3 regions of the Microbacterium sp. 2MCAF23 genome follow, and region 2 is predicted to be linked to each of the others. Evidence: riboswitches for the same ligand, from Rfam matches in the RefSeq annotation. Region 2 holds a riboswitch; each other region holds the start of a gene.

Region 1 (3,246 bases), on a different contig from region 2:
CGCGGTGGCCGAGGCGCCGTTCCACAGCACGACCCGGCCGTCTTCGGCCGCGACGACCTGGGTGGTCTCGCCCCACGCCGTGTCGACGGTGCCCAGCGTCGCACCCTTGCCGACGGTCTGCGGCTGGTCCTTCAGCGCCGCCTCGATGCCGGCGTACAGGGCTCGTGAGGCATCGACCCGGCCCTGATCGCTGTCCTGCCCGAGGGCGGCGACGTAGATTCGCACGATGGTGTCGCTGTCGGAGACGTCCTTTGCCGAGAGCAGGTTGTAGCGAGTGTCGTCCCCATCGCCGATCGTGCCGGTCTTGATGCCGACGATGCCGGCGTCGTCGATGAGGCCGTTGGTGTTCTTCACGACGCCCGCGCCGGGCAGCTCGACGCTCTTCTGCTTCACGATCCCGGCGATCACCGGGTTCTTCTCGGCGATCTGGCCGAGCTGAATGAGCGCGCGCGGGGTTGCGACGTTGCCGAAGTCGAAACCGGAGGGCGTGACGACCGTGATGTCGCCGAGGTCGTGCTGGCGCAGCCATTGGTTGGCGGCGGCGGCGTAGTTCTCCTCCGTACCCCAGACCTCGCGGGCGAGCCGGTCGGCGTAGTTGTTCGCGGAGCCGAGCAGGATCCCCTCGTAGAGCTGGTACTGGGTGAGGGATCCGTCCACAGGCACGTCGAGCGCGGACTGATCCTGCCTCAGGTAGCTCAGGTAGTCGTCGCTGTCGGCCTGGGTGAATGCGAACGAAGGACCCTGCTCGCCGGGCTTGAGTGGAAGCTTGTCGAGCGAGACGAGCACGGTCACCAGCTTCGTGATGCTGGCCATCGGCACCTGCTGCTCGGCCGAGGCGATCGTGCCGATGCCCTCGACGCCCACGGCGGCGCTGCCCGTGGCAGGCCAGGCCGCAGCCGCCGCAGGGGCGGCGGCCGGCTGGAACTCGACCGCGGAGGCGACGGGCTGCACGGCGTTCAGCGGCCAGAGCGCGGTCGTGGCGCCATACGCCACGATCACGGCGAGCACTCCGACGAACGGCAGCAGCACGCCGGGCCGGACGAGGGTTCGGTGCGGGGCGTCGTCGAGCAATGACCGGGAGGGAGCCGTCGCGGCGGCCGTACCGGCGCCCACCCGGGCCACGTCCACCCAGGTGAGAGCGGCGGTCGGGGTACGGTCGGGGCCGCGGACGAGCCCTGCGGAGGGCAGCGGTCGCACGGGGGCGACGGGGGTCCGGTCGGCATCGGTGCCTGCGGCTGTCTGCGGCACGGAGGCTGGTTCGGTAACGGCGGTCCGACCTGCGCTGACGGCAGGGACGAGGGGCGTCGGCTCGACGATCGGATCCTCCGGCAGCGCGGGCGGCGCCGACTCCGACGTTACGGCCGGCGCTGACGTTACGGCCGGTGCCGACGTTACGGCCGGTGCTGACGGTGCGGTCGGTGCCGACAGGGCGGGCGGCGCGATCTCGATGGCCGGATCCTTCTCGGCGACCGCCGACTCAGAGGTCGAGGCCGACCCAGAGGGAACCGCATCCGTCGCTCCTCCGAACAGCGATGCGGAGGGGGTCGACTCGGGTGCGGGGAACAGCGGTGCGTCGGGAGGGACGTCCTGCGCGGGGAACAGCGACGCGGATCCGCTCCGCTCCGGCGTCGTCGAGAACAGTCCAGCCGGCTCGACCGCGGTCTCGTCGATCTCCGTTTCGGTGCCCTCTGCATCGAGTGCGTCAGCGTCGACGATCTCCGGATCGACCTGGGCGGCCCCCGGACCGTCGTCATTGTTCACCCCCCTACCGTATCGGGCGCCCCTGTCAACGGCGGGTATCCTGCGCGTTCGGGCGGTCCGGGAGGCCGGGGCGATCACGACGCGGTCAGGGCGATCCGCCCGCTCGGGTCCGCCGAAGGATGACCCTCCGCGCGAACCGAGGGCATCCGGCGACAGCGCAGGGGATGGGCTGCGTCGCACCACGACGAGGCGGTCGCCGCCGCTTCCTCACGGCGCTAGAATGGGCGGATCACCACGGGAGTCCGGCGAGCCGGGCTGAGAGGGAGCGAATCGCGCTTCGACCGTCGAACCTGATCCGGATCATGCCGGCGCAGGGAGGAGTTTCCATGATGCACACATCCGTCCGCGCGTCCGAGACGAACGCAGACAGCACGCAGAGCCGGGGCCTCGGCCGTCCGGGACTCTGGCGCTGGCGCGTCGTCGACATCGTCGTCGCCAGCGTGATCGCCGTCGCATGCGCCGGCGTCTTCCTGCTCTGGGACATCGTCCACGTGGGGCCGAGCGCCCTGCTCACCCCGCTGCTTCCCGGCCTGCAGGAGCTGCTCGCAGGTCCGTGGCTGCTCGCCGGAGTGCTCGGCGGTCTCATCATCCGCAAGCCCGGTGCGGCGCTGTACACCGAGCTCGTCGCCGCGGTGATCGAGTCGCTCGTCGGCAACCAGTGGGGCCCGCTGACGATCGTGTCGGGGCTCGTGCAGGGCCTCGGCGCCGAACTCGTGTTCCTGATCTTCCTGTACGCCTCGTGGCGGCTGCCCGTCGCGCTGCTCGCGGGAGCCGCCGCCGGTCTCGCCTGCGGCATCAACGACCTGATCCTGTGGTACCCCGGATCCGGGACCCTGTTCATCACGGTCGCGCTGATCTCCGCCACGGTGTCGGGCCTGATCGTCGCGGGCCTCGGCGGGTGGCTCATCACGCGGGGCCTCGCCGCGACGGGCGCCCTCAGCCGCTTCGCCTCCGGGCGTTCCGCGGCTGCGCGGGTGTGAGCGCGGCACGGCCAGGAACGCCCGCGCGGCTCGAAGCGCACGGCTGGGGCTGGCGCTACGCCACCCGGCGTCGCTGGGCGATCCGTCACGCCTCCGTCCAGATCGAGCCGGGGGAGCGCGTGCTGCTGCTCGGCGCTTCCGGATCGGGCAAGTCGACCCTCCTGCAGGGCCTCGGCGGAGTGCTCGGCGGCGCCGACGAGGGCGAGGCCGAGGGAGCGCTGCTCGTCGACGGGGTCCCGGCGGACCGCGCCCGCGGCAGGGTGGGAATGGTGCTTCAGGATCCGGACACGCAGACGATCCTGGCTCGCGTGGGCGACGACGTCGCCTTCGGGTGCGAGAACCTCGGAGTTCCGCGGGCGGAGATCTGGCCGCGTGTGGACGCAGCCCTCGCCGCCGTCGGGCTGGACCTGCCCCTCGATCGGCCGACCTCGGCGCTGTCCGGCGGGCAGAAGCAGCGGCTCGCGCTCGCCGGCGTGCTCGCGATGCGTCCGGGGGCGATCCTGCT
Region 2 (3,246 bases):
CGTCACCGCATCGACCACGGTCGTCCAGGTCGCAGCCGGTGCCGATCGTGCCCGCGTCGTGCTGCGCTCCGGCGCGATCGCCGCACGCATCCTGGAACGCCGGCCGCGCTACGCCCGCGTCGGGCTCGTCGCCGCGGGAGCGCTCCTGCTCGGGGGCGATGCCGTCGACCTGCGCATCTCGGTCGGCGCGGACTGCACGCTCGAGCTGGAGGACATCGGCGGCACCGTCGCCTATGACGGTGAGGGCAGACGCGCCTCGTGGACGGCGCGCATCGAGATCGGCGACCGCGGGATCTGCACGTGGCACGGCCAGCCCTTCGTCATCGCCGACGGCGCCGACGTCGACCGTCGCACGGACGCGGAACTCGGCGACGGTGCGGCGCTGCTGCTGCGCGAGACGCTCATCCTGGGCCGTGTCGGGGAGCGCGGGGGCGCGATCCGGGCGCGCACCGGGGTCACCGTGCAGGGCACGCCCGCGCTGATCGAACACCTGGACGTGGATGGGCGGTCTCCGATCCCCGGGGTCCTCGGCTCCGATCGCGTGCTCGACAGCGTGGTCCTGATCGGGCGCGAGCCCGCGGAGCAGGATCCCCCCTGGCGCACGAGCGGGATCGCTGTGCTGCGCCCCGAGCGCGGTGGGCTGGTGGTGCGATCGGTCGTCGACGCTGCCCATCTCGGCGATCTCGCGACCAGGTGGGGCGCGCTGCGGGAGGAGCTGATCCATGAGGCCTAGCCCGGCCGCGTACGTCGTCGGTGCGCTGCACGTTCTCGGATGGGGTGCGCTGCTGCTGTCCGCGGGATCTCCGCTCGGCATCGGGCTGGGGGTCACCGCGTATCTGCTCGGACTCCGGCATGCGTTCGACGCCGACCACATCGCTGCGATCGACAACACGACGCGGCAGCTCCTCGGGCGCGGGCGTCCGGCGCGAGGCGTGGGTCTGTGGTTCTCCCTCGGTCACGCGAGCGTCGTCTCGGTCCTCTGCGTGCTGCTGGCGTTCGGTGTCGGCGCGCTCGCCGCGGGAATCTCGGATCCGGACTCGCCGCTGCAGGTCTGGACGGGCGTCATCGGTCCGGTCGTGTCGGGCGTCTTCCTGCTCGTCATCGCGGGGGCGAACATCCTCGCCCTGCGCCGCCGTCGCCGGCCCGGCGATCATCGGCACGGCGGTCCCGCATGGGCGCTGATGGGCCGGCTCAACGCGGTGATCGACCGACCGTCGCGGATGTACGTCGTGGGCCTGCTGTTCGGCCTGGGCTTCGACACGGCGACGGAGATCGGTCTGCTGGCCCTGGCGGGCTCCGCAGCGTCCCGTGCCGTGCCGTGGTGGATGATCCTGATCCTCCCGGTGCTGTTCGCCGCGGGCATGTCGCTGCTGGACTCCGCTCAGGGGGCGATGTCGCGGCGCGCATACTCGTGGGGCTCGACCGGACGCGAGCGGGCGATGCGGCGCTACGACCTGCTGGTGACGGGCGTGTCGATCGTCGTGGCGCTCGTGATCGGCGTCGCCGAGCTCGCGGGGGTGGCGCTGCGGAGCCTGCCGCACCCGAGTGGCTTCGCGCGCGCCGTGGGCGAGCTCGATCTGAACGCGCTCGGGTTCGTCCTGACCGGGCTGCTGATCGTCTTCTGGGCGGCCGCCGCAGCGTGGGCCGGGGTCGTGAACGGACAGCGGTCCGCAGAGCGGTCCCCGCTGGACTGACCGCGCCTTCGCCGCGCGCGAGGCGTGCGAGGCGAAGGCGCCTGGCTAGACTGGCCCGCAGTGACACGGGGTGCCGCATCCGCGGCTGAGATCACACCCGTCGAACCTGATCTAGGTCGTACTAGCGAAGGGATGTCGCGATGAACGCGCGTCTGGAATTGTCGTCCGAGTCCACGGTGGAATCCGCCGCGGACCTTCTCACGCAGCTGCGGGCGGAGCCCCCGCTCGTGCAGTGCATCACGAATTCGGTCGTGACCGGCTTCACGGCGAACGTGCTGCTCGCGCTCGGCGCGGCTCCCGCGATGGTGGACATCACGGGCGAAGCCGGCATGTTCGCCGCGATCTCGTCCGGGCTCCTGGTCAACCTCGGCACGCCCACGCCCGAGCAGCGCTCGGCGAGCCTCGAGGCCGTCGGCGGTGCGCGCACGGCGGGGACGCCGTGGGTGCTGGATCCGGTCGCGGTCGGCGTGCTGCCGGTGCGCACCGCGCTGGCGCAGGACCTGCTCGCGCTGCGTCCCACCCTCATCCGCGGCAACGCGTCGGAGATCCTCGCCCTCGCCGGCCGCAGCCTGGGCGGACGCGGCGTGGATGCACTGGACGGCACCGAGGCGGCGGGTGGCGCAGCCCGCGAACTGGCCCGGAGCACTGGGGGAGCGGTGGCCGTATCGGGCCCCGTCGACCTCCTCGTCGACGCCGAGCACGAGATCCGGATCGCGAACGGTGATGCCCTGCTCACCCGTGTCACAGGGGGCGGCTGCGCGCTGGGTGCGGTGATGGCCGCCTTCCTCGGGGCTGCGCGGCAGACCGGCGACAGCCCTCTGGTCGCCGCCTCCGCGGCCACCCTCGTCTACACGCTGGCCGCCGAGGACGCCGCCTCCCGATCCGACGGTCCCGGATCCTTCGCCGTCGCCCTGCTCGACGCGCTCGCGGCGATCCGGCCGGAGTCCCTCACGGCGCGCGCACGCGTCGAGGCCGTGGCGATCGAGACGGCGGAGGCCACGGCATGACGCTCGCAGACGTCGCCACCGCGCCGCGCCACGCCGGCACCCGCGAGGCGACCTCGCGGCGAAGGCTGACGGCGGAAGACCTTGCGCTCTACCTCGTCACGGACCCCGTGCTGAGCGGTGCACGCGGAGTGCCCGCCGTGGTCGACGCCGCCGTGGCGGGCGGTGTCCGGATCGTGCAGCTGCGCGACAAGGACGCCGATGACGCCGCGATCGTGGAGCAGCTCGTCGAGCTCTCCGAGGTCATCGCGGGGCGGGCGCTGCTCGTCGTCGATGATCGGCTCGACGCCGTCGTGAAGGCGCGGCGCCGCGGCGCGCGCGTGGACGGCATCCACATCGGCCAGTCGGACGTGTCGCCCCTCGTCGCCCGTTCGGTGCTCGGCCCCGATGCGATCGTCGGCCTCACGGCGAACCAGCCGGCGCACCTCGAAGCCGCGACGGTGCTGCCGGCCGGCACCGTCGACTACCTGGGTGTGGGAGTGATCCACCCCACGACCACCAAGCGCAACCACCCGCCGGAGCTGGGCGTGGCCGGATTCGCCGCGTTC
Region 3 (3,246 bases), on a different contig from region 2:
CAGCAGGTGCTCGGCGCCGAGCAGGAAGAACTCGGCGAAGCGCGCGGTCCAGGGCTGCGCCGTCGAGAACTGCGGGTGCGCGGCGTCGAGGGCGGCGCTGCCGCTGCGGCCGTCGATCGCGTACGTCACGATCGTCTTGGTGTCCCTGACCATGCCCTCGGCGTCGGGGAACAGCGTGCTGTGCACGACCAACGCGCCGCCGTGGCCGGCCGCGCACGCATAGCGGATCCCGAAACGGGCGTAATCGGTCGCGTCCCTGGTGTGGAACACCGCGGGGCCGTCAGGATGCGGTGCACAGACCGAGCCGCCGTCGACCGCAACGGTGAATCGTTTCGTGGTGTACGCGAGGATGGCGGCGGCGTGGTCGGCGAGCACCTGGTTCTCCGCGCCCGGCCGAGGGTGCTCGATGGCAGTGGCGAAGAGCGCAGGGTCGTCCTGCGCCTTGGCGGCGGACGCGCTGAGCAGCTCGTGCTGGAGGTCGAACTCGACCCGGACATCGCTCGGGCCGGTCGCGGTGAGGTCGGCGTACGCGACCGTTGTCACATGCGCCCAGGCCGGGCCGGCGGACAGCAGCAGCGCGGCGACGGTGACGGCGAGGGCCACCGCGACGCGCGAGGCCGAGCGCATCTCCGGGTGCTTCGCAGCTTCCGGATCAGGCCTGTGGGGCCTGCCCGAGCTGCGACTCGATGCTCGCGATCCGGGCGTACTCGTCGAAGCGGAACGTGGCGCTGCCGCTCGCATCGCTGACGACCGCGGCCGAATACGCCTCATCGGCCCACTGCATGTTCCAGCCGGCGAGCCGGGCCAGATCCCACACGGAGGAGCGCGCGTCGGAGAGCGTCAGCTCGGACAGGATCCGAGGCAGGGCGACGACGGCGTCGGCGACCGTGAGCGGCGGAAGGGCTGCGTCCAGCAGGAACACGGCGCGCGTGCCGCTGCCGACCGGGGCGGAGTAGTACGGCGAGCGTCCGGTGATCTCCTCGGCGATCGCGCCGACCTGATGCGCGACGCCGGCGATCCAGCCGTCCAGGTCCGCGTCGATCTCGGCCGGGAACGGCAGCTCCGGATTGGACAGCGCATCGATCGAATAGGTCGTGCCGTAGTCGCGGAGGCCGGCGACGGACGGATCGGATCCGCCCTGCGGGTGCGCCCAGGCCCACATCAGCGAACGGGGTCCCGGGGCGATCGTGGCGACGAGCGATGCCCGCGCGACGAGCTGGCGGCTCGGATCGGTCTCCGACGTGAAGGTGAGGGTGCCCGCTGCAAGGTCGACGTCCCAGCGGTGCTCGCCCAGGGCGGCGGTCGCGGTGACCAGCTGGTCCTGGCGGAGGGCGGCGAACAGCGCGGCGCGGTCGGCGAGGGGCGCGAGGGCGGGGAACGTCATGCCCTCATCCTGCCGCGCAGGCCTATGAATGCGCCAGTCGCGCCGTCACGGAGGCGGCATCGGTGCATCACCGTCGTCACGACCCCCTAGGGTGGAGGGGTCCGCGGGAGCCCAGAGGGGCTGAGAGGGCCACATGCCGACCGCTGAACCTGATACGGGTCATACCGTCGTAGGAAAGGGCACAGCCATGCGCATCATCGTCGTCGGCGCCGGGATCATCGGCCTCGCCAGCGCTTCCGAACTGCTTCGACGCGGGCACGAGGTGACCGTGTTCGACCCTGCCCCGGCGGCGGGGGCGAGCCGCGCCGCCGCCGGGATGCTCGCTCCGACCACCGAGCTCGCCTGGGGTCAGGACGCCCTGCATCCGCTGCTGGCAGAGGCGGCGGCGCGGTACCCGGCCTTCGTCGCCGCCCTCGAGGAGCGCACCGGGCTCGGCACAGGCCACCGCCGCACCGCCACACTGGCGGTCGGCGTCGACGCCGCTGACCGGGCGACGCTCGCCGAACTCGCCACGCTGCGCGGAGGCGCCGTGCGGAGGATCACCGGATCGGAGGCGCGGGAGCTCGAGCCCGCGTTCGCCCCCGCCGTGTCCGGGGGACTGCTCGTCTCCGAGGATCATCAGGTCGACCCGCGCCTGGTCACTGCCGCGCTGCTCGCCGAGCTCGGCTCGCGGGTGCGCCTGGACGCGGTGGCCGCCGTCGAACGCGAGCCCGGCTCCGGACGTGCGACCGGGATCCGGTCGGCATCCGGCGAACGCGCGGTTGCCGACGAGGTGCTCGTGGCCGCCGGCCTGGGTGCGACGCTGATCGACGGAGTGCCGCGGCTGCCGCTGCGGCCCGTATGGGGTGACATCCTGCGCCTGCGGGTGCCGGATGCGATCCGCCCGCTGCTCACGCACACGGTCCGCGGACTGGTCCGGGGCTCCGCCGTGTACCTCGTGCCGCGCGAGGACGGCGAGCTCGTGCTCGGCGCCACCGTGCGCGAGGGCGGCGTCGAGGGCGTGCAGGCCGGTGGAGTGCTCGCGCTGCTGCGCGACGCGGAGCGGATCCTGCCCGGCATCGCGGAGTGCGAGGTCGTCGAGGTGCTCGCCCGGGCTCGCCCCGGCAGCCCCGACGCCGTGCCGCTGCTCGGCCGTGTGGCGCCAGGGCTGGTCGTCGCCACCGGGTTCGACCGGCATGGCGTGCTGCTGACGCCGTTGGCCGCTGAGCTCGGTTCGGACCTGGTCGAAGGGCGAGATGTCGCCCCGGCCTTCTCGGCGGCGCTGGATCCGTTCCGCTTCGGCGGCACCGGCGTGGCGGATGCCACCGTCGCCTCTGCTCTCAGCGTCGCCTGAACACCTCGTCCGTCGTGCGCCCGGACCTCGCCGTGCACTCGACGCCCCGCGCCTCGCCGGTGCCTCTGCAGGTCCCCTCCCGCGTATCGCGCATCCTCCGAAGAAAGGCCGATGATGACCGACACCTCCATTGCCCCCACGATCCGGCTGAACGGCGCCCCGCGTGCCGTCGCGGCCGGATCGTCTCTGCTCGACCTGGTGGCGCAGGTCACCGGGCGCGAGCTCCGCGCCGACGGCACGCGCGCCGACGGCGGACGCCTCGGCGTCGCCGCGGCGATCGCCGGCTCCGTCGTGCCTCGCACCGGCTGGTCCGTGCGCACTCTCGCCGATGGCGACGAGGTCGAGGTCGTCACCGCGGTGCAGGGCGGCTGACCGTCATGACCGCGATCGACACCACCCGCGCGCGTCCCGACCTCGCTGCGGACCTGCCCGCGGAGACGGATCCGTTCCTCGTCGCGGGGGAGCGGTTCTCCTCCCGTCTCATCATGGGGACGGGAGGCGCGACCAGCCTCGCACTGCTGGAGCAGGC

The links. A riboswitch is a leader RNA that binds a small molecule or an ion and turns the genes downstream of it on or off. The one in region 2 is predicted to bind thiamine pyrophosphate.
Region 1: it holds a riboswitch for thiamine pyrophosphate, as region 2 does, so the genes downstream of both, AB4078_RS16600 (ECF transporter S component) here and thiM (hydroxyethylthiazole kinase) in region 2, are expected to answer to the same signal.
Region 3: it holds a riboswitch for thiamine pyrophosphate, as region 2 does, so the genes downstream of both, thiO (glycine oxidase ThiO) here and thiM (hydroxyethylthiazole kinase) in region 2, are expected to answer to the same signal.

The regions. Positions count from the first base shown of each region.
Region 1 is NZ_JBFRGY010000015.1:265,788-269,033, forward strand. Features, by position in the region: gene AB4078_RS16595 (D-alanyl-D-alanine carboxypeptidase) at 1-1,761, opposite strand, end outside; TPP riboswitch at 1,986-2,095, shown strand; gene AB4078_RS16600 (ECF transporter S component) at 2,091-2,741, shown strand; gene AB4078_RS16605 (ABC transporter ATP-binding protein) at 2,738-3,246, shown strand, end outside.
Region 2 is NZ_JBFRGY010000004.1:9,261-12,506, reverse strand. Features, by position in the region: gene AB4078_RS04710 (urease accessory protein UreD) at 1-733, shown strand, start outside; gene AB4078_RS04705 (HoxN/HupN/NixA family nickel/cobalt transporter) at 723-1,694, shown strand; TPP riboswitch at 1,751-1,844, shown strand; gene thiM (hydroxyethylthiazole kinase) at 1,835-2,701, shown strand; gene AB4078_RS04695 (bifunctional hydroxymethylpyrimidine kinase/phosphomethylpyrimidine kinase) at 2,698-3,246, shown strand, end outside.
Region 3 is NZ_JBFRGY010000019.1:19,946-23,191, forward strand. Features, by position in the region: gene AB4078_RS18140 (HupE/UreJ family protein) at 1-627, opposite strand, end outside; gene AB4078_RS18145 (DUF6882 domain-containing protein) at 653-1,384, opposite strand; TPP riboswitch at 1,478-1,578, shown strand; gene thiO (glycine oxidase ThiO) at 1,572-2,717, shown strand; gene thiS (sulfur carrier protein ThiS) at 2,829-3,089, shown strand; gene AB4078_RS18160 (thiazole synthase) at 3,203-3,246, shown strand, end outside.